DNA from 4 places in the Methylocystis sp. NC52PC genome. Region 2 is predicted to be linked to each of the others. Evidence: predicted binding sites of a transcription regulator. Region 2 holds the regulator's gene; each other region holds the start of a gene.
The links. Region 2 encodes PhoB, which activates phosphate uptake and scavenging genes when phosphate is short. Its sites were predicted from a motif close to TGTCATNNANCTGTCAT; they were not measured.
Positions count from the first base shown of each region.

Region 1: the regulator PhoB is predicted to act here: its motif matches at 2,461-2,477, upstream of ACETII_RS15175 (DUF2794 domain-containing protein).
Region 3: the regulator PhoB is predicted to act here: its motif matches at 3,033-3,049, upstream of ACETII_RS20490 (PstS family phosphate ABC transporter substrate-binding protein).
Region 4: the regulator PhoB is predicted to act here: its motif matches at 2,121-2,137, upstream of ACETII_RS10710 (pyruvate kinase).

Region 1 is NZ_CP170127.1:2,717,959-2,723,600, reverse strand. Features, by position in the region: gene ACETII_RS15185 (hypothetical protein) at 1-664, opposite strand, end outside; gene ACETII_RS15180 (Bax inhibitor-1/YccA family protein) at 1,158-1,928, shown strand; gene ACETII_RS15175 (DUF2794 domain-containing protein) at 1,982-2,398, opposite strand; gene htpG (molecular chaperone HtpG) at 2,839-4,737, shown strand; gene prmC (peptide chain release factor N(5)-glutamine methyltransferase) at 4,744-5,637, shown strand.
Region 2 is NZ_CP170127.1:1,191,677-1,197,318, reverse strand. Features, by position in the region: gene ACETII_RS07695 (acetylornithine transaminase) at 1-698, opposite strand, end outside; gene ACETII_RS07690 (GcrA family cell cycle regulator) at 1,145-1,687, shown strand; gene phoB (phosphate regulon transcriptional regulator PhoB) at 1,715-2,461, opposite strand; gene phoU (phosphate signaling complex protein PhoU) at 2,458-3,174, opposite strand; gene pstB (phosphate ABC transporter ATP-binding protein PstB) at 3,188-3,970, opposite strand; gene pstA (phosphate ABC transporter permease PstA) at 3,970-4,809, opposite strand; gene pstC (phosphate ABC transporter permease subunit PstC) at 4,821-5,642, opposite strand, start outside.
Region 3 is NZ_CP170127.1:3,750,252-3,755,893, forward strand. Features, by position in the region: gene ruvB (Holliday junction branch migration DNA helicase RuvB) at 53-1,093, shown strand; gene ACETII_RS20480 (hypothetical protein) at 1,127-1,414, shown strand; gene ybgC (tol-pal system-associated acyl-CoA thioesterase) at 1,559-1,978, shown strand; gene ACETII_RS20490 (PstS family phosphate ABC transporter substrate-binding protein) at 2,009-2,983, opposite strand; gene tolQ (protein TolQ) at 3,225-3,968, shown strand; gene ACETII_RS20500 (ExbD/TolR family protein) at 3,972-4,421, shown strand; gene ACETII_RS20505 (cell envelope biogenesis protein TolA) at 4,432-5,616, shown strand.
Region 4 is NZ_CP170127.1:1,802,322-1,807,963, forward strand. Features, by position in the region: gene ACETII_RS10705 (CorA family divalent cation transporter) at 1-260, opposite strand, end outside; gene ACETII_RS10710 (pyruvate kinase) at 531-2,000, opposite strand; gene ACETII_RS10715 (beta-galactosidase) at 2,239-4,209, shown strand; gene ACETII_RS10720 (TolC family protein) at 4,244-5,581, opposite strand.

The sequences.
Region 1 (5,642 bases), 1.5 Mb from region 2:
CCGGCAGGTCGAACGTCTGCTGAGGCGACTTGAACGCCGCGGCGGCCGTCGAGATTTGCGGCGGCGGAGTTCGGCGGCGATGGATCAGGTAGATCACAAAGGCCGCGATGACTCCCAGACCCATGGTCAGATAGACGGGAAGGTCGCGGAAAAAGGTCCGGTCCACCGAGAAGGGGAAGCGGGACACCCAGCGCTCGCCGTGGTCGCCCGTGACGGTCACGATGCCGACGAAATAGCCGCCCTCTTTGAAGTTGTGCTCGAAATTAACCGTCCCGGTCGGGTAGCTCTTGGGCGGCTGGTAGGCCACGGTGACCGCCTCGAGGTTCTCGCTCTCCTTGTCCTCGCCGCCGACGTCCTTGACGATTCGCAACTCGATTTTCATGTCGCGCAGTTCGTCCTGCTCCGCGTCGAGCACCATGATCATCGGTCCCGTGGAGGGAATGTCCTCGCAGAACTCGTTCTTCGAGGCCTCCGGCAGATAACCGGTGAAGTTCATGGTGTCCGGCCCGATGAACAGGCGGCAGCGCCCCTCGGCCGCACCGAGCCGGCCATGCGCCTCGGCCGGGACCGCCGAAAAACCGGCGACGGCGGCGAGCGCCGCGGCGATTGCCAAGCGCTTGAGGGGCCTCATGTAAAGCAACAAAGTTGAACCGTCGCCACTCATGCTGTCCTCCTGGTCTCCGTGTGACAAGGACACGCGACTCTCAGGATAAATTGGTTGAGCGCCGCCCGTCCGCGGAGCGCGCGACGCCATTTGGTCGATGTTAGCGTATTCCCCTCGTACAGCAAGGGTGCGACAATCGGTCATCTATGCGGCTTTGCAGCATGCCGCGCAGTCGCCGCGGCGGCTCCAGAGGGGCTGTGGGTCGGCCTCATCGAGCGACGCACGGGCGCCCGCCGCGAGGTCGAAACGCCCTTCGCAACTGCGAAAAGCCGCAAGCCGAAAGCGTGGCCTCGGCGCGCCGCGGGCCGCCGACCCGCCGCAGGGACGTCTTTTTCCCGCCGTTAAGCAAGGCGCCACCTTAACAAGAGTTCATCCGCGCCCGCCTTGCCACCCAATTCGGGCCAAGCCATATTGCTGGAAGCCATAATGGTTGAGGCCACGAGCGAGGGCGAGTCCGCACGCGCGTAAGGCCTCGGAGATCGAGAGGATCGCTATGTCTCACTACGACCGCAACTCGAGCTTCGGCTACGGCCGCGGGGTCGCCCGGTCGACCACGGCCGAGATCGACGAGGGCCTGCGCGCTTACATGCTCGGCGTCTATAATTACATGACGCTCGGCCTCGCCGTGACGGGCCTTGTCGCGCTCGGCACCTTCATGCTGGCGAATCCGCAGTTCGTCGGCGGCAAGCTGGTGGCGCTGTCGCCCTTCGGGCAGATGCTCTACACTACGCCGCTGCGCTGGCTCGTCATCCTGTCGCCCCTCGCCTTCGTCTTCATGATCGGCGCGCGCGCCAACACCATGTCGGCGGCGGCGGCGCGGAACCTGTTTCTCGCCTTTTCGGCGGTGATGGGCCTGTCGATGTCCTCGCTGTTGCTGGTGTTCACCGGCGCCTCGATCGCCCGCGTGTTCTTCATCACGGCGGCGGCCTTCGGGGGCCTGAGCCTCTACGGCTATATGACGAAGCGCGATCTGTCGGCTTTCGGCTCCTTCCTCGTGATGGGCGTCTGGGGTCTCGTCATCGCCGGCCTGGTCAATCTGTTCCTGCAGTCGAGCGGCCTCCAGTTCGCCCTCTCCATCCTGTCGGTTCTGATCTTCTCGGGCCTCACCGCCTGGGATACGCAGAACATCAAAGACATGTATTATGAGGGCGACGGCTACGAAGTTGCGCAGAAGAAGAGCGTCTTCGGCGCGCTTTCGCTCTATCTGGACTTCATCAACATGTTCCAGTCGCTGCTGTTCCTGTTCGGTCAGCGCAACGACTAAGGGCCATCGTCGAAGCTTGGAAAAAGCCCCGCCCCGCGGGGCTTTTTTGTCGCCTATTCGGCGCCGACGAGCCTCAGGCCGCGGTCGAGCGCGCGCAGGACGCGCGACAGATCATGACCGCGCCGCATGACGAGGCCGGAGGCGGCGACGACGGCATAGGCTCCCTGTTTGCGCGCGAGCTCGGGATCTTTCTCGACCCGGTAGAGCGGGGCCTCGCTGGAGCGCCGAAAAATCGAAAAAACCGCTTTGGCCGGCGTGAAATCCAGGGCGTAATCCCGCCATTCGCCGGCGGCGACCTTGGCGCCGTAGAGGTTGAACAAAAGGCTCAGCTCGCGGCGGTCGAAGGAGACCGGAGCGGCCACCCGGGCTTGTGACCTCGCTTGATCGCCCTGCCCTGCATGGCCCGAGCCGGCCACGACAACGAAGGCTGGGCGAGAACGACTCGGCTCCGTCGTCTCCGACTCCGCCATGAAGCATCTCCCGCTGTGTTCTGTCATGTTTGCGCGATGACGGCCTCAGGGCAAGCCCCCTTTGTCAGGAGAGCGTCACAATATGCCGCTTAGCGCGCATAAGCTTGGCTGTAACAATGAAAATTCACAATTCCGCCTGCATTGGGCCCCTTGCATGTCAAACGCCTTGGACAATATTTTCTCTCATTGCCGCGACAGGTCTGGACGCGCTTTTCCGGTTTTCGTCAGCCCCCCAGCCCCCCGGGATCGTGCGGTTCAGACCATAAAATGTCGTAGCGATGGACGGGTCGGCCGGGAGAAATCCCGAGCCGACCTTGTCTTTTGGGGGCTCTTGTATTTCGCCGGCGAATGACGAACTTGGAAAGCGCGGCTGCAGGGCCGCTCCCATTCGCAATTTGATCGAAGGCTCCACGGGAGCCGATTCGCATTTTGGAGACCTCATGACGAACGACGCTGCCACCGAAGCGCCGCAAGCCGCCCAATTCGGCTTTGAAGCGGATGTCGCGCAGCTTCTGGAACTGATGACGCACTCCGTCTATTCGGAGCGCGAGGTGTTTTTGCGCGAGTTGATTTCGAACGCCGCGGACGCCTGTGAAAAGCTGCGCTATGAGTCGCTCTCGAACGAAAAGCTCGCCGCTGACGCCGGCGCGCCCCTCATCACCCTTACGCTCGACAAGGAGAAGCGGCGGCTGACGGTTGCCGATAATGGCGTCGGCATGTCCCGCGAGGAGCTCATCAGCGCCTTGGGCGCCATCGCCAATTCGGGCACCCGCGCCTTTCTCGAGAGGCTCGGCAAAGACGGGGCGGCGGAGGGTTCGTCGCTGATCGGGCGCTTTGGCGTCGGCTTCTATTCCGTTTTTATGGTCGCCGATCTCGTCGAGGTGGAGACGCGCCGGGCCGGCGAAAGCGAAGCCTGGCTCTGGTCCTCGCAGGGCAAGGGAACCTATTCGATTGCGCCGCTGCCGCTTTCGGACGCGCCGCAGGTCGGCGCGCGCGTCACGCTTCATCTCAACGCCGAGAGCGACGAATTTCTCGAGCCCTGGCGAATCGAAAGCGTCGTTCGCGAGCACTCGGGCGCCGTCTCGACTCCGATCGACCTCGTCGAGGAGCCGGGCAAGGAGCCGCGCCGCATCGCCGATGGCGTGGCGCTCTGGACCAAGCCCAAGTCCGAGATCACGCAGGAGCAATATACGGACTTCTACCGGCAGCTCGCCGGCGCCTTCGACGAGCCGGCGCTCGTCGCGCATTGGCGCGCGGAAGGGCGCATGGAATATACGGTGCTCGCCTTCGTGCCGGGCGCGCGGCCTTTCGACCTGTTCGAGCCGAGCCGCAAGAGCATGTCGAAGCTCTACGTGCGTCGCGTGCTGATCTCGCGTGACGTCGAGCTCCTGCCGGCGTGGCTGCGATTCGTGCGGCTCGTCGTCGACAGCGCCGACATTCCGCTCAATGTCTCGCGCGAGATGGTGCAAAAAAGCCCCGTCCTCGCCGCGATCGGCAAGGCGGTCGCGACGCGACTGCTGCAGGACCTCGGCAAGCTCGCCGAGAACGAGCCCGAGAAATTCGCCTCCGTCTGGGAGAATTTCGGCGCGGTCATCAAGGAAGGCCTGCACGAGGACCCGAGCCGCCGCGACGGCATTTTCGAGATCGCGCGGTTTGCTTCGACCAAGGCTGAGGGCAAGACGCGCACGCTCAAGGACTATGTCGCTGATCTGCGCGAAAATCAGACGGCCATTTATTACATCACCGGCGACGACGCCAAGCGCCTCGCCACGAGCCCGCAGCTCGAAGGCTTCCGCGCAAGGGGCGTCGAAGTGCTGTTGCTCGACGACGCGGTCGACGCCTTCTGGGTGACGAGCGCGCTCGGTTTCGACGGCAAGCCGTTCAAATCGGTGACGCAGGGACAGGCGGACATTGATCTCATCCCGCTCGCCGAAGAGGCGAGGACGGACGAGGCGCCGCAGGCCGAAAACATCGGCGATCTGGTCGGGGCGCTCAAGGAGACGCTCACGGACGCGGTCGAGGACGTGCGCGTCTCGACGCGCCTGACCGAAAGCGCCGCCTGTCTCGTCGCTTCCGAGAAGGGGCTCGACCGGCAACTGGCGCGGATTCTCGCCGAAAGCGGGCAGAAGTCCATGCTCAGCAAGCCCATACTCGAGATCAACGCCAAGCATCCGGCCGTCGCCGCGCTCGCCGCGAGCTTGCGCGAGACGGGCCGCGACGGCGCCGCGGACGGGATGCATCTGCTGTTCGATCTGGCGCGCGTCGCCGACGGCGAACCGCCGGTCGACCCGGCCGCCTTCGCCCGCCGCCTGAGCGCCCTCATCGCCAGGAGCGCGTAAGCGAAAGTGAGCGCCGCCTCCGCAAAGACCCGCTCTCCTTCCCGCGCCGACGCGCTCGTGCAGGTCGCGGCCGCTTTGATCGAGAGCGGGGTAGAGGCGGCGCAGGCGCAGGAGGAGTCACGGCTCCTGCTGCGCGCGGCCGCCGGACTGACGAGGCTCGAGCTGACGATGTCGCCGGATGCGCCGCTGACCGACGAGCAATCGCAACGGCTCTCCTCTTACGCAGCCCGCCGGGCGGCGCGGGAGCCGGTCTCGCGCATTTTGGGCGCGCGGGGGTTCTGGACGCTCGATCTCGCCGTCGCCCCCAATGTGCTCGATCCACGCCCGGACACGGAGACGCTGGTCGAGACGACGCTCGCGCTGATCGAGAATCGCGACGCGCCGTTCTCGATCTTGGATCTCGGCGCCGGCTCGGGCGCAATTCTCTGCGCGCTGCTCAGCGAAATGCCGGGCGCGTTCGGCGTCGCCGTCGACCTTTCGCCGGACGCCTGCGCCGCCACGCGCGCGAATCTGACGCGCTGCGGCTTGAATGCGCGGGCGCAGGTGGTGCGCGGCCGCTGGGGCGCTGCGCTGAACGGGCCCTTCGACGTCATTGTCTCGAACCCGCCCTATATTCGCGCCGGCGATCTCGCGACGCTCGACCCGGAGGTGCGCCTCCACGATCCCGCGCTCGCGCTCGATGGCGGCGCCGACGGTCTTGCCTGTTATCGCGACATTGTCGCCGACCTCGGGCGCCTGCTGGCCCCCGACGGCCTCGTCGCCTTCGAAGTCGGCTTCGATCAGGCGGCGAGCGTCGCCGCCCTGCTCGGCGCCTCGGGTTTCGCCGTCGCCCGCATCGCGCGGGACGCCGGCGGCCATCAGCGCGTCGTGGCGGCCAGGCCCGTGCAGCCGAGGTCGTGACATAT
Region 2 (5,642 bases):
CCGGCGTGTTCGCAGGCGAGAAATTTGCCGGTGCGGCCGACGCCGCACTGCACCTCGTCGAGAACCAGCAGCAGGCCGCGCGCGTCGCAGAGGGCGCGCAGTTTTTTCAGGAATTCGGCGGAAAAGACCCGCAGCCCGCCCTCGCCCTGGACGGGTTCGAGCAAAACGCCGGCGGTTTCGTCCGAAATCGCGGCTTCGAGCGCGTCGAAGTCCGCGAAGGGAATTTGATCGAAGCCGTCGACCGGCGGGCCGAAACCCTCGAGATATTTGGGATTGCCGCCGGCCGCGATGGTCGCCAGCGTCCGGCCGTGAAAGGCCCCTTCGAAAGTAATCAGCCGATAGCGCTCAGGCGCTCCATTGGCGGCGTGATATTTTCGCGCCGTCTTGATGGCGCACTCCACGGCTTCGGCGCCGGAATTGGCGAAGAAAACCACATCGGCGAAGGTGGCGTCGACGAGGCGCTGCGCCAGCCGCTCGGCCTGCGGAATGCGGTAGAGGTTCGAGACATGCCAGGGCTTCTCGGCCGCCGCCTTCAGCGTCGCGACCAGATGCGGATGCTCATGGCCGAGCGACAGGACCGCGACGCCGGAAGCGAAATCCAGGTAACGGTCGCCGTTCTCAGCGAAGAGCCATGGGCCTTCGCCCCCCGTGAAGGCGATATCGGCCCGCGCATAGGTCGGATAGAGCGCAGAAGTCAACGTCAAGCTCCAAGCCCTCGGGAGCGGCCCGCGGCCGGACCCCAAAAACAAAGCGCCGCCCTTTTTGAGGGCGGCAATCCGAGACTTTGATTTTATGCGCGCGGGCGGCTTCGGTCAAATCCTGCCGCAGGGGCGAGGCCTTGCCTGGGCCGGAGACTTTACAGTCGATTTTCCTCGAAAAAAGCGCGCAAGTGAGTCGCCTGGGCCACACCGGCGCGCGAAAGCGCATGAAAGCCTGTTGAGAACGCCCCCTTCTGCTTGCCAGCGACTCGGACCCGTGATTCAAAAGGATGGTCAGTTTTCGCCGTTGCGGACGCGTTTTTCAAAGCCGCAGGGCGCTTCTCGAGTCTCGATGCGCGTCTCATCGCCGCCGGAGATCCCGGCGCAGCGACGGATGGTGGATTCCGTCGGCGGCGCGTTCGAATCGACCGCTTGGAGGTCAAATTATGTCTTGGACCGAGGAAAGAGTCGATCTGTTGCGCAAGCTTTGGAGCGACGGCCTCAGCGCGAGCCAGGTGGCCGCCGAGCTGGGCCCCGGCATCACGCGCAATGCGGTCATTGGCAAGATTCACCGCCTCGGCCTCGCCGAACGCGCCAAGACAGCGGCCGCGCAGCGCCCGCGCGCGGCGAAGGGGACGGCCCGCCAGCCGGCGACCGCCCCGGTCGTCGCCGCGCCGCGCGCCGGGGGCCACGCGGTCCATGGCAATGTCGCCCTGGCCTTTGCGCCGCAGGCCATGGTCGTCGCCCGCGTCGCGCCGGAGGCCGAGGAGGTCGTCATTCCCATGTCGGAGCGCGTCACGCTGATGGAGTTGCGCGAATCCATGTGCCGCTGGCCGATGGGCGATCCGACGACGCCGGATTTCCGCTTCTGCGGGGCGAAGTCGCCGATCGGCGCCGGCCCCTATTGCGCCCATCATGCGCGCGTCGCCTATCAGCCGGCGCAGGATCGCCGCCGCGCCCGCGATCTCAAGGCCCCGCGCTTCGCGTAATCCTTCCCGAGTTCGGCGGTCCGGCCTTCACTCGCGTCCGAAGGTCTCGTCGAAGGAATAGCCCGAACCGCGCACGGTGCGGATCGGATCCTTCTCCCGCCCGCGGATGAGCGCCTTGCGCAGGCGCCCGACATGCACGTCGACCGTGCGTTCGTCGATTTCAGCCGACATGCCCCAGACGCTGTCGAGCAACTGCGCCCGCGTGAACACGCGGCCGGGCTTCTCCATCAGATATTCCAGCAGGCGGAACTCGGTCGGGCCGAGATGGATCTCGCGGCCCGAGCGGCGCACCCGACGCGTTTCGCGGTCGAGGTCGATGTCCCCCGCCGTCAGCCGCGAGGCGACGCGCTCCGGCCGGGCGCGTCGCAACAGCGCGCGCACGCGGGCCATCAGTTCGGGCGTCGAGAAGGGCTTCACGACATAGTCGTCCGCGCCGACCGACAGGCCCCGCACGCGTTCGCCCTCTTCGCCGCGCGCGGTCAGCATGATGATGGGCATGTCGCGGGCGACGTCGCGGGCGCGCAGCCGCCGGCAGATTTCGAGACCCGAGACGCCAGGCAGCATCCAGTCGAGCAGCAGGAGGTCGGGCGGCGATTCCGCAATGCGCAGTTCCGCCTCGTCGCCATTGTCGACATGCTCGACCTGATAGCCTTCAGCTTCGAGATTATAGACGAGCAGCGTGGCGAGCGGGACCTCGTCCTCGACGACGAGAATGCGCGGCGGGCGATCGGCCCGGCCTTCGCGGGGAAGGGTTTGAATAATGGTTTCGTTCATTGCGCGACGTCTTGTTCCGATCCGCGGAGGCCGATGCGGGATTTCGGCCGCTCCATCGGCAGGCTTTCGCCGGTGGCGAGATAGACGACCGTCTCCGAAATATTGGTCGTGTGGTCGCCGATGCGCTCGAGGTTCTTCGAGCAGAAGAGGAGATGCGTGCAAAAGGAGATGTTGCGCGGGTCCTCCATCATGAAGGTCAAGAGGTCGCGGAACACGCTGTCTTCCAGCGCGTCGAGATCGGCGTCGTTCTCCCACACCGCGCGGGCGCGCTCCACGTCGCGCAGCGCATAGGCGTCGAGCGCGTCCTTGAGCTGCGTCGCCGCGACCTCGTGCATCGACCGCAAGCCGACAATGGCGCGCGGCAGCCGCGCTTCGGTGGCGATCTTCAGCGTGCGCTTGGCGATGTTCTTCGCGAGATCGCCGATCCGCTCGATGTCGCCGGAAATGCGGATCGCGGCGATGCATTCGCGCAGATCGACCGCCAGAGGCTGGCGCCGCGCGATCGTCAGCACGGCGTTCTCCTCGATCTCGCGCTGGAGAATGTCGAGGCGCGCGTCGCTCGCGACGACGCGCTGGGCGAGGTCGACGTCGAGCATCGACAAAGCGTCCATGGCCTCCGCCAGCATCTTCTCGGCGACGCCGCCCATCTCGGAAATGCGGCGGCCCAGCGCCTCGAGATCGCGGTCGTAGGACTTGACGATATGTTCGCTCATGCGATGTCCTTCCTCACCCGAAGCGGCCGGTGATGTAATCCTGGGTGCGCTTTTCGCGCGGCTTGTTGAAGACTTCGTCGGTGTCGCCGAATTCGACGAGCTCGCCGAGATACATGAAGGCCGTATAGTCGGAGACGCGCACGGCCTGCTGCATGTTGTGGGTGACGATGGCGATCGTATAGTCGTTGGCGAGCTCCTCGATGAGCTCCTCCACTTTGGCCGTGGAGATCGGGTCGAGGGCGGAGCAGGGCTCGTCGAAGAGGATCACCTCCGGCTGCACGGCGACGCTGCGCGCGATGCACAGGCGCTGCTGCTGGCCGCCCGAAAGCCCGAGCCCGCTCGTGTGCAGCTTGTCCTTCACCTCGTCCCAGAGCGCCGCGCCGCGCAAGGCTTCCTCGACGCGCTGGTCCATGTCGGCGCGCGACAATTTCTCGTAAAGGCGAACGCCGAAGGCGATGTTCTCATAAATCGACATCGGGAAGGGCGTCGGCTTCTGGAAGATCATGCCGACGCGCGCGCGCAGCGCATTGATGTCGATCGCCGGATCGAGAATATTCTCGCCGTCGAGCAGCACCTCGCCCTCGGCGCGTTGGCCGGGGTAGAGGTCGTACATGCGGTTTAAGACCCGCAGCAGCGTCGACTTTCCGCAACCAGAGGGACCGATGAAGGCCGTGACCTTATGCGTCTGCAGCGGCAGCGAAATGGATTTCAGCGCCTTTGACGCGCCGTAAAAGAAATCCAGGCCCTGGACCGAAATCTTGGCGGCGTGTTCTTTGACCTGTGCGGGGGCGTTCATCACGATTTTCTCCGACCGGCGCTGAGCGCGCGGGCTGTGATCGAGAGAGCGAGGACGGCGGCGGTGATCAGCAGCGCGCCGGTCCAGGCGAGCTGCTGCCAGTCTTTGTAGGGCGACAAAGCGAACTGGAAGATGACGACCGGGAGGCTCGCCATCGGCGCCAGGAGATCGCTGCTCCAGAACTGATTGTTGAGCGCGGTGAAGAGCAGCGGCGCGGTTTCGCCGGAGACGCGCGCCACCGCGAGCAGCACGCCCGTCACCAAGCCCGCCTTGGCGGCGCGATAGGCGACATGCGCGACGACATGGGAGCGTGGCGCGCCGAGCGCGGCGGCCGCCTCGCGCATCGATCCCGGCACCAGCAGCAGCATGTCCTCGGTGGTGCGCAACACGACGGGGATGACGAGCAGGGAGAGCGCGACGGCCCCGGAGACGCCCGAGAAGTGCCCCATGGGATGCACGAGGACTTCATAGACGAAGAGGCCGATCACGATCGACGGCGCGCTGAGCAGAATGTCGTTGATGAACCGCACGACCATCGCGAGCTTGGTGTAACGGCCATATTCCGCCATATAGGTGCCGGCGAGCATGCCGAGCGGCGTGCCGATCGCAACGCCGATTGCGGTCATGACCAGCGATCCAGCGATGGCGTTCAACAGGCCGCCCTTGCTGCCCGGCGGCGGCGTCATTTCGGTGAAGGCCGCAAGCGACAGCCCGCGCAGGCCTTCATAAAGCAGCGACGCGAGGATGAGGAAAAGCCAGGCGATGCCAAAAAGAGCGGCCGCCCAGGCAAGGCTGGTCGCCAGCGAATTCCGCTTGCGGCGCGTGGCGTAAAGCGACATGGCGCTGCTCCTTAAGCCGCTTTGCGTTCGAGGCGCATCAGCATGTAACGCGCGATCGCCAGCACGACGAAGGTCAGAAGGAAGAGGATGAGGCCGAGCGCGATGAGCGACGACGTGTAGACGTCGCCGACGGCTTCGGTGAATTCATTGGCGATGGTCGCCGATATGGTCGTGCCGGGGGCGAGCAGCGACGGCGACACCTTGTGGGCGTTGCCGATGACGAAGGTGACCGCCATGGTTTCGCCGAGCGCGCGCCCGAGCGCCAGCATCACCCCGCCGATGACGCCGACGCGCGTGTAGGGGATGACGACATAGCGCATCATTTCCCAGGTCGTGCAGCCGATGCCGGCGGCCGCCTCCTTGAGAACGGGCGGCACGGTTTCGAAGACGTCGCGTGAGATCGACGCGATGAAGGGCAGCACCATGATCGCCAGGATGAAGCCCGCGGTCAGCATGCCGATTCCATAGGGAGGGCCGGCGAAAAGCGAGGAGAGCAGCGGCACGTCGCTGAAAAGCGAGATCAGGCCGGGCTGCACATAGGTCTGAACGAAAGGCGCGAAGACGAAGAGGCCCCAGATGCCGTAAATGATCGACGGAATGCCCGCGAGAAGCTCGATCGCGATGCCGATCGGGCGCCGTAGCCGATGGGGGCATAATTCGGTCAGGAAGGTCGCGATCCCCAGTCCGACCGGCACGGCGATCAGCATGGCGACGCCCGACGTGACGAGCGTGCCGTAGATCGCCGGCAGCGCGCCGAATTTCTCGGTGACGGGATTCCACGACTGGGAGATCAGGAAGCCTGGCCCGAAGGCCTGCAGGGCTGGCAGCGAGCC
Region 3 (5,642 bases), 1.4 Mb from region 2:
TCCGTTTGACGAAGATTAGCATAGCGCGCGCGCCGGCGCATGGGAGCGATCCTTGACCACCCCTGCCCGGCTCGTCGGCCCAGAGCAGCGCGACGACGATGCGGACCAGAGCCTCCGGCCGCTGTCGCTCGGCGACTTCACAGGCCAGGAGGCGGCGCGCGCCAACCTCAAGGTCTTCATCGAGGCCGCGAAAAGGCGCGGCGACGCGCTCGACCATGTGCTGCTCGTGGGCCCGCCGGGCCTCGGCAAAACGACGCTGGCGCAGATCGTCGCCCGCGAGCTCGGCGTCAATTTCCGATCGACGTCGGGGCCCGTGATCGCCAAGGCTGGCGATCTAGCGGCCCAGCTCACCAATCTCGAGCCGCGCGACGTGCTCTTCATCGACGAAATCCACCGCCTCAATCCGGCTGTGGAGGAAATTCTCTATCCGGCGATGGAGGATTTCCAGCTCGACCTCATCATCGGCGAGGGGCCGGCGGCGCGCTCGGTCAAGATCGACCTCGCGAAATTCACCCTTGTCGGCGCGACGACGCGCGCGGGGCTGCTGACGACGCCGCTGCGCGACCGTTTCGGCATCCCGGTTCGGCTGAATTTCTACACGACGGAGGAGCTGGAGCTCATCGTCAAGCGCGGCGCGCGGGTCATTGGCGTCGGCATGGACGACGCGGGCGCGCGGGAGATCGCGCGGCGCTCGCGCGGCACGCCCCGCATCGCCGGCCGCCTGCTGCGGCGCGTTCGCGATTTCGCTGTCGTCGAAGGCGCCGCCACGATCACGCGGGCGCTGGCCGACCGCTCGCTCACCTTGCTCGACGTCGATTCCATCGGCCTCGACGTCATGGACCGCCGCTATCTCGACATGGTGGCTGTGAACTTCGGCGGCGGCCCGGTCGGAATCGAGACCATCGCCGCGGCCCTCTCCGAGCCCCGCGACGCCATCGAGGACATTATCGAGCCTTATCTGCTCCAGCAGGGCTTCCTCCAGCGCACGCCGCGCGGCCGCCTGCTGACGTCCCACGCCTTCCGGCATCTGGGCCTTGCGGAGCCGCCGCGGCCGGCCGGACAATTCGGGCTCTTCGACGCAGAAAACGACTGAGCCTCCCCCGCGACAAAACGAGCGCTTAACGCCATGCAAGGCGCGGCTACGGTCACCCCTGCCTGGAACGCGGGCAAATTCATCGATGATCAAAAAATAGGCAGGGCGGACGGCGAAGAGATGGGCGAAATCTCGATCGACCGCATGACCGAGGAGAATGACGCGAGCGCGCCGATCGAAGTGATCTGCGAAATGCTCTGTGACAAGCTCATTGCCGAACAGGAGATCGCCTGCGCTGATCCCGCCGCCGGCTTCACCTGGGTCGAAGGCAATCGCGTTCGCCGGTTCCTGCTCGGTAATACGGGCGCAGCCGCCCACTAGACGTACTCGTATTGGCCCGGCTGCGGCGACGCGCCGGGCCTATAATCCGACGGCTCGATCGTCGCGCGCACATGGTATAGGAGGCCCGGCCGCCGGCGCTCGTCGGCGACGCCCCTGACATGTCAAAACGCGCGAGCCCTTCACATGACGTCGCCCCATCGCCTCTCCGTCCGCGTCTATTGGGAAGACACCGACGCCTCGGGGCTCGTCTATCATACCTCCTATATTCGCTTCATGGAGCGCGGGCGCACCGAGCTTCTGCGGTCGCTTGGGCTTGAACAGAGTCAGCTCCTCGACGGCGCGGCCGGCGCGCCGATCTATTTCGTCGTGCGCGCGATGGAGCTCGATTTTCGCAGACCGGCGGTGCTGGACGATCTTCTTTCAGTCGAAACGAAGCCGCTGGATCTTGGCGGCGCGTCGCTCAGCCTCGATCAGCGCGTGATGCGCGGCGACGAGCCGCTGGTGACGGCGGTCGTGAAGGTGGTCTGCGTCGAGAATGGACGCGCCAAACGCCTGCCGGCCGAGGTGCGGGCAAGATTCGAGGCGCTGCGCGCGGATCGCTGAAGCTGGCAGCGGCGCCCGGCCGCCTGTCGCCTACTCCGCGGATGCGAGCAGGCCCAGACGCGTCAATTCATGCTCGCGGATATTTCGGGTGATGGGGTAATAGCCGCCCTTTTTCGCCTGCGTCTGACCGTCGCGGGACAGAATATATTTCACGAATTCGCCCGAAAGCGTGTCGAGCGGCGATTTGGGGTCCTTGAGCAAATAGACGTAGAGTCCGCGGGCGAGCGGATATTTGCGCGTATAGGCGCTCTCGAATGAGGTGTCGTAGCACGGCTTGCCGGCGCTGGCGGCGACAGGCACGGCGCGGACTCCGTCGGTCTTGTAGCCGATGCCCGAATAGCCGATCGCGCCCTGTTCCGCGGCGACGGCCTTCACCACCGCTTCGGAACCCGCCTGCTGCTGAACCGCCTCCTTGAAATCGCCGCCGCCAAGCACGTTCTGCTTGAAATATTTATTGGTGCCGGAAAGCGTGTTGCGGCCGAAAAGCGTGATCGGTTTCGCCGCCCACGGGCCCGTCGCGCCGAGATCGCCCCAGACATGCGCGCTCTTGCCGCCGGCGCTCTTGGGGTTTTCGGCGAAAATGCGGTCGAGTTGCTCCAGCGTGAGGCAGTGCACGGGATTGTCCTTGTGGACGTAGATCGCCAGCGCGTCCACGGCGACCAGGACGCCCGTCGGCCGATAACCGCGTTTAGCCTCGAACGCCGCAATCTCGTCCGGGGTCATCTGGCGCGACATCGGGGCGAGCTGCGACTCGCCCGAAAGCAGAGCGGGCGGCGCCGTATTCGACCCTTTGCCTTCGATCTCGATCTCCACGCCGGGATAAATGGCTTTGAAGCCCTCCGCCCAAAGCTCCATCTCGCGCAAAAGCGTGTCCGAACCGACGGATTTCAGCTTCCCGGACAGAACCCGGACGGGCTTGTAGGGAGAAAGCTCCAGATCGAAGGACAGGGCGGCGGGAAAAGTCATCGCGCAAAAGGCGAGGACTGTCGCGAGGATACGTTTCATGAGGGGCTCTTTGGCCAAAGGATTGCGACTGTCATAATCTAGAAACAAGCTGACAGTCCGATGACATGCCCCCCTTTAAGCCGCCGGGTCACGATCTTTTAACCCTTACGGCTTGTTAAGATTTCGGCGGTAGCTATCCTTGTGCGGCGCAACGAAGCCCCAGAAAGGGCGAAATTGCGGGCAATAAGGGCGGCGCTTTTGCTCAGGAAAAGCGCGCCAAATTCCGCTTCAAGGACAAATCATGAATCCAGCCGACATCGCCGCGACCGCCGGCGCCGCCGCCCCCGCCGCCGACATCACCATCTGGAGCATGTTCTGGGGCGCGCATATCGTCGTGAAATTCGTGATGGTCGGCCTGCTGCTGGCCTCCGTCTGGTGCTGGGCGATCATCATCGACAAGACGCTGCTGTTCGCGCGCATCCGCCGCTCGATGGATCGGTTCGAGGAGAATTTCTGGTCCGGCAATTCGCTCGAGGAGCTTTACAGCAAGCTGTCCGAGCGTCCGACCTCGGGCATGGCGACCCTCTTCGTCGCCGCCATGAAGGAGTGGAAGCGCTCCTTCCAGACGGGCGCCAGCGCCAGCTTCATGGGCCTTCAGGCGCGCATCGAGAAGGTCCTGGACGTCTCCATCGCCCGCGAGGTCGAGAAACTCGAATCCAATCTCCTCGTGCTCGCGACGGTCGCCTCGGCGGGGCCTTTCGTCGGCCTCTTCGGCACGGTCTGGGGCATCATGACGTCGTTCCGCTCGATCGCCGCCTCCAAGAACACCTCGCTCGCGGTCGTGGCGCCCGGCATCGCCGAGGCGCTGCTCGCCACCGCCATCGGCCTTTTCGCCGCCATTCCGGCGCTCATCGCCTATAACAAGATGCAAGGCGACGTCGCCAAGGCGCAGGCGCGCATGGAGAGCTTCGCCGACGAGTTCTCCGCCATTCTCTCGCGCCAGATCGACCAGCACGCGGCCTCGAACCGCGACCGGGCGGCTTAAGCGATGGGCGCGTCGCTCTCCACGCCCGGACGCAAGGGCGGCCGACGCCGGCGCGGGGTGCCGCGTTACGGCGCGATGGCGGAAATCAACATGACGCCCTTCATCGACGTCATGCTGGTGCTGCTGATCATCTTCATGGTCGCGGCGCCTTTGCTCGCGACCGGCGTCGCCGTCGATCTACCGCAGACGAAGGCAGGTCCGCTCAATATCGACCAGAAGCCCGTCTCCATCGCGATCGACGACAAGGGCCAGATCTTCCTCATGGATCAGCCCGTCGAGGTCGGCGAGCTTCTCGACCGGCTGAAGGATACGGTCAAACAGGGCTTCGACGAGCGCATCTATGTGCGCGGCTCCAAGGCGGTCAATTACGGCCGCATCGCCGAAGTCATGTCTCTCGTCATCAGCGCGGGATACAAGAAGGTCGCTCTGGTGACGGAGCAGGAGAAGAAGTGAGTCTGCGACGGTGAGGGTTTCGCGCTCCGAGCCTGGCGTCGTCATCTCCTCCGCAGCCCATGCCGGACTGCTGCTGGCGGCGCTCGTCCTGTTCTCGGACGCCCGGAAATTCGACGATGCGCAGGAGATGATCCCGATCGAGGTGGTCACCGACGACGGGCTCAATCAGGTCGCCAAGGGCGAGAAGACCGCGCGCGACCTGAAACCCTCGCAGCGCGTCGACAAGGTCGCGCCGGAAAGCGAAGCCAAGCCGCTGCCGCCGCTCGCTGAGGCGAAGAAGGATACGCCGACCCCGCCGCCGCCGCTCAAGCGCCTGCCCGACCCCGGCGCCGACGACACGCCGGAGCCGACGCCGCCGAAGCGCATCGCCGCCCTGCCCCCGGCGCCGGAGCCGCCGACGCGGCCCCAGCCCGAGAAGAAGCCGGAGCCCCCGAAGCCCGTCGAGGCGAAGCCCGCCCCGACGCCGCCCGCCAAGCCGAAGGCCGCCGCGCCGCAGGAGAAGGAGCAGGAGGAGCCGAAAGAGGCCGAGGTCGTGAAGCCCAAGCCTCCCGTGCGCCCAAAGCCCGAGGAGAAGGAGGCGAAGGAGACGCCAAAGCCCGAAAAGCCGAAGGAGCGCCTCAAGATCGACGAGGTGGCGAAGCTCCTCGACAGCAAGAAGGCCGAGGAAAAGCCCGCCAAGCCCGAAAACAGCGAGGGCGAGACGGCCGAGAAGAGCGTCAAGGGCGCGAAGCCGAAGTCAGGCGACGAGAGCGCGCCGAAGTCGAAGTTCGACGCCGCGAGCATCTCCAAGCTTTTGAGCAAGGAGGCGCCGCAGCGGCGCGCGGCGACCGGTGATCAACTTCGCACGGCGTCGCTCGGCGCCCCCGAGGGCACGGCGCCGAAAATGTCCGCCTCGATGGAGGCGCGCATCGCGGCCTATATCCACGACCATTATCATCCGTGCTGGGCCTCCGCGCTTACGCTCGGCGGCGCAACCTTCGCGCCCGTCGTGGAGTTCCATTTGAGCCGCGAGGGCGCCCTCGAGGGGCGACCGCGCCTGCTCAATCCCTCGAGCAATCCGGTGGAGCAAGCGCGCGGCGAACAGGCCGTGCAGGCGGTGCGCCGCTGCAGCCCCATGCGCATACCGCCGGAGTTCATGCCTTATTACGAGGAAGCGCTGCATGACGTGACGATCCGCTTCCAGGACGCCAACTGATGGCGTCGGTTTTGAACATGACCATC
Region 4 (5,642 bases), 610 kb from region 2:
GCGTATTCGAGATATTGGTGGTCGACCGCTGCGCAAAGCGCCGCACGAGCGTTATCCGATAGCGACGCAATCTGGTTGATGCAGGGCCTCGCGCGGACATCCGCGAGGTCCATATGCAGCCAGACGAAACCTTCAGTCGGGACGTGAAACGCCGCCGGCTCGTCCGCCCGGCGAATCAGGAAGCCTTGCTCGTCGAAGCGCATCATCCACAAGGCGCCGGGGATGAGTGAATCCGAAAGGATAGCTGTCGTATCTTTCATTGGGCTTTAATTCCACAGGAACCCAAGCCACGCAAAAAGAGCTTCTCCGGAGCGCCGGAGACCAGAGGCAGGGGATATGGCGCGTTCAAAGGGCCTCAAAAGGCGGACAAGGCCTCAAAGCCGTCGATCCCGAAAATCGATCACGGCGTTCCGCCGTCTCTCTCCGCAGGCCTGCGAGGCATAGACCGGTCTACTGAAAATGGTCAGGATGACAGTTTGATGACGCCGCTCTCTTCTGCGGAGGCGAGGCGCGAATCGAGCGACGCGCCTTCAGGACCAGGCGCGGAGCCTCGCGAGCCAGGGAAACTTCTTCGTATGATGGCGTTCCATGCGGTCGAGGATCCCGCGAAGAAAGCGGACGCCCTCGGGCAGGTAGTCGCCCTTGTTGAGCATGACGCAATCGGCCTGCTGCGACATGGCGGCGTCGGTTGTCTCGGCGCGGCTCGTCACGCCTTCGTGCACCAGCTGATCGAGAACCTGAGTGGCCCAAATTACGGGAACGTGCGCCGCTTCGCACAGCCAGACGATCTCTTCCTGCATCTCGGAAAGACGCGCGAAGCCGACTTCAACGGCCAGATCCCCCCGCGCGATCATCACGGCGGTCGGGTGGGTCGCCGCGGCTTGGGCGATGAGCTGTGGAAGATTGCGCACAGCAAGCGGCGTCTCGATCTTCAGCACGAGCGCTTGCGGCGGTTCTTCGCCACGGCGCGCAGCAAGCTGCATCTGGAACAGCTTCACGTCTTCCGGCCGCTGAACAAAAGACAAGCCGACGAGATCTGCATGACGCGCCACGAATGGCAGATCGGCGACGTCCTTCGCCGTCAGCGGCCCAAGGTTCAAATCGGTGGCGGGGAAGTTTACTCCCTTGTCCTGTTTCAGTCTGAGACCTTTCGCCCTGGCGGCGACAATCTCGAGTTCGACGCCATCGGCGCCCTCGACGGCAATGACCTGGCCGACCGCCTTTCCGTCGTCGAACGCGATTTCCGAGCCGGGCCTGAGCTGCGAAATGACTTCCGGCATGTTGATGGAGAATGAAACAGGGCCGCGGCCGCTTTCGATGCGTCGGACCAGGCGGAGCCGCTCGCCCGGGCGCAAGCGGTATTTTTCGGGCGCCCGCACCTGCGCGACCCGCAGCTTCGGCCCAGCAATGTCCATCAAAGTCCGGCAGGGGCGGGCAAGACGTTGTGAGGCTGTGCGCACATTTTCGATCATCCGCTCCCATGCCGGCTCGTCGTCGTGGGCGCAGTTGATCCTGGCGCAATCCATCCCCGCTTGCAGCAGACTTTCAACGAGATGGCGATCCTTCGCGGCCTCGCGCGGCAAGGTGGCCATGATGCGCGTGCGGCGCGGATCGCCCGCCCCTCCAAAGACCGCCGCGCAAGCGCGGCTGAGCGCGTCTTCGCCCATGCGCCGCGCGGCGGCCGGCGGGTAGGCGGCGTCCTCGCCGCTGAGGCGCCGCAATGTCGTCAGCAACGAATCCAGGGCGAGCAACACATCCGCTTCGCTGCGGCCGAGCGATGAAAGGCCATAGGCAGAGAGCCGCACCTGCAGCTCGCCGAGATCATGGCTGCGCAAGGCGAGATAATGCGCCAAATTCTCCAGCCGGTCGCATGGCGACGTGGTTTGGCTCCATTGCGCCAGCCGCGTCGTCGCTCCGCGCGAGACGTCCTGGCGCAAAGCCGCCACCTCATCTCGCAGCCGGCGCAGGTCCGCCGCGGACTCATCGCATAAGGGCGTCATCGAGCTCGATCTTGTTCTTTCGTCACAGGAGCCATCAATTGCATTTGTACGACAGTTTCGTTACCGGTTGCAGAAGGTTGATCGCTCGAGCCCGGTCTCCTTCGTCCCGCTGGCGCGCGGTGTCATCGAGACTTCATGAGGCGCATCTAAGTTGCCGCGCCCGAAACGGCGGCGTCGACCAATGAATGCTTTTCAACCAGGACTCGACGCCCGCATGCAGCTCGCTTGACTAGGCAATATGACACATCCCCGACTCGGCGTCTGTTATTATCCTGAGCACTGGCCTGAAACCTATTGGCGCGCCGATGCGCGCAAGATGAAGGATCTTGGGATCGATATCGTGAGGATCGGCGAGTTCGCCTGGACGCGTCTCGAGCCGAGCGAAGGAGCCTATGACTTCGGCTGGCTGGAACGCGCCATCGAAGTTCTTCAAGAAGCGGGCCTGAAAGTGGCGTTGGGCACGCCCACGGCGACCCCGCCCCGATGGCTCGTCGAGAAAATGCCGGACATGCTCGCCGTCGATCGCGACGGTAGACCGCGAAAATTCGGTTCGCGACGCCATTATTGTTTCAGTCACGCGGGCTATTTGGAATCATGCGCCCGCATCGTGACCGCTCTTGCCGAAAAATTCGGCCGACATCCGGCGATCGTCGCCTGGCAGATCGACAATGAGTTCGGCTGCCACGATACCGTCGAAAGCTATTCGGCGGCGGCGCGCGCCGCCTTCCGTAAATGGTGTCGACGCAAGCACCAAACGATCGAAGCGCTCAATCAGGCGTGGGGAAATGTGTTCTGGTCGATGGAGCTCTCGAGCTTCGATGACGTCGACCTGCCGAATCTGACGGTGACCGACGCGAACCCGGCGCATCGCATGGATTTCCAACGCTTCTCGTCGGATCAGGTGGCGGCGTTCAACAAACGGCAAGTCGAGATCGTTCGAAAATATTCGCCGGGACGTCTGGTTTTACATAATTTCATGGGCTCCTTCACCGCCTTCGATCACTACAAGGTCGCCCGAGATCTCGATGCGGCGGCCTGGGACAGTTATCCTCTCGGCTTCCTGGAACGCAGCCTCAACGATGAGGATTTCAAGCTGCGCTACATGCGCGTCGGCGATCCGGATTACCAGGCGTTCCATCATGATCTCTATCGTGGTTGTGGATGCGGCCGCTTTTGGGTCATGGAACAGCAGCCGGGCGCTGTGAACTGGGCTCCGTGGAATCCCGCGCCGGCGGAAGGCGCGGTCCGGCTCTGGTCACACGAGGCCTTTGCGGCGGGCGCGGAGGTGGTCAGCTATTTCCGTTGGCGGCAGGCGCCTTTCGCCCAGGAACAAATGCACGAGGGGCTATTGTTGCCGAACAGCGCCCCGGCGCCGGCCTTCGCAGAAGTCAAACGCGTCGCGGAAGATATTCGAAAGTTAGGATTGATCCTGCAAACGCCCCGCGCGGATGTCGCCCTCATATTCGATTACGAGAGCGCCTGGGCCTGGGATATCGAGCCGCAGGGGCAGGACTTTTCTTACTCGGAGCTGGTGTTCGCCTTTTACCGCGGGCTGCGGAGGGCCGGGCTTTCCCTCGACGTGGTTCCGCCTTGCGCGGACGCGGTCGCAGATCGCAAATTCGTGTTGGCCCCGGGGCTTTTTTGTGCAGACGACGCGCTTGTGCGCGCCTTGATGCGATCTGACGCCGTCTGTCTTGTCGGTCCGCGGTCGGGCTCCAAGACGGTCGATTTCCAGATCCCCGCGAACCTTCCACCAGGAGCGTTTGGACAACTTGTCGACGTCACGGTCGAGCGCGTCGAAAGCTTGCGTCCCGGCGCGTTTGTCGCCGTCGAGAACGGGGCGGGCGCGCTCATCCGCTGGTCGGAAGCGCTCGTCCTCGGGAACGAGGCCAGCGTTGAGCTGCGCGGGGTCGATGGACGAGCGGTTCTGGCGAGACGCGGGAACCGTTTTTATCTCGCGGGCTGGCCGGACGCGGCTTTGCTCGATGAGGTCTTGCGGCGCTGTCTCGACTGCGCGTCGGTGGACGGGGCGCTTTCGCATCCCGATATCCGCGTCCGGGATAACGGACCCTTGCGCCACATCTTCAATTATGGACCCGAAGCGGTGGATATCGGGTCACTGTTGCAAGGTCGGGACCTCCTTTTGGGAGACGTCGTTCTGGAGCCCTGCGGGGTAGCGATCTGCCGGCTTCCCAATGCGATAACGTAAAGGTCGCGCGACGCTGGGGCGTCCTGCCGCCCCCTTACGGCGGCGGCCTCTCTCCTGTATCGAGACGACCGAGCGTCGCAGCAATCGTGTAGGTCAAACGGTCTCGCTCATATTCGAGATTGACCTGGGCGACGCGCGCCTCCGTCCATTCCGCCTGTACGTTGAGCACGTCGATGACTGTGCGCAGTCCTGCGTCCCGTTCGACCTTGTAGCCGTCGACGACGCGCTTGATTTCGGACGCGCGTTGCCGCGCCTGCGCGATTTGGGCGGTCGTTGCTCGGCGCGCTTGAAACAGGGCCTGATTGGCCGCGACGAGCTGACGCTCGAGATCGAGACTTTCGAAGCGCTTTCTCGTGGCGAGAGCCTTTGCTGCGCTGACGCCGGAGAAGGCGCCCGGTTCATAGATCGGGATCAAGAGTTGAAGTCTGACGGACGTGTCGCGGATTCGGTTTTGGATTTGCGAAAGATTGGTTTGGTCGGTGCGCGAGGCAATGAGATTGAGTTGCGGCAGCAGCGGGGCGTAAGCGGTCTTGGCGAGATACTCCGCCGCTTCTGCGCCGAGTTGGGCCGCGCGTATCTTCGGGCTTTGGGCGAGCGTCGCCTGGCGCAGGGAATCCGCCGTGTCGGGAAGGGCGCCGCTGGGAATTAGAGGTCGCTCGAGGCTCGCGATATTCGCTTGCGTCAAGCGCTGCAGCTCTATCTCCGAGGCCGAAAGCGCCGCTCTCGCGCCTTCGAGCGCGACAAGGCCGGCCTGGACGCGCGATTCCGCAAGCGCGAAATCAGCGCGCGTCGCATCGCGCACGGCGTATTGCACGCCGACACGCTTCGAAATCGCCGTGAGGTCGTTCACGAGCTCTCGACGGAGCGCGACGGTCTTGCGGTCTCTCAGAACGGCGAGATAGGCGTTGGCCGTGTCGAGAAGGACTTGCTGTCGCTTGTCGATGTTGAGATATGCGCCTTCGCGCAAGGCGCTCTTGGCAGCCTGCAGATCGTTGAAGCGCTTCAGCCCGTCGAGGATCGGAAACGAGAGCTGGACGCCGTAAACATTGGGATCCCGCCGCGCCATCGTGTCGATGCCGCCATAGTAGGAATTGGTGATCGACGAATAGTCCGGCAGATAATCGATCCTGCCGCCGAGGATCAGATCGTGCTCCCAGGTGACGCGCGGCAGAAAGGCTTCATAGGCCCCGCGAAGCTTTGCTCTGACGGCGTTCTGCCGCTCGTCGTCGCCTTGGAGGGACAGGCTGGCGCGAAGCGCCCAGGCCCCCGCGTCGTTCAGCGACTGCGCCCGCGCCCGCGACCATGGATTTGTCAGGGCGACGATAACCGCGAGGCAGCACCGGATCTGAAGAGAGCTGCGGGCAACGCGCATTATCTACCGCACTTCTAGTCCCTGAGCGCCCGCTAGTCAGTTGAGCGTCCGAAGTGAACAA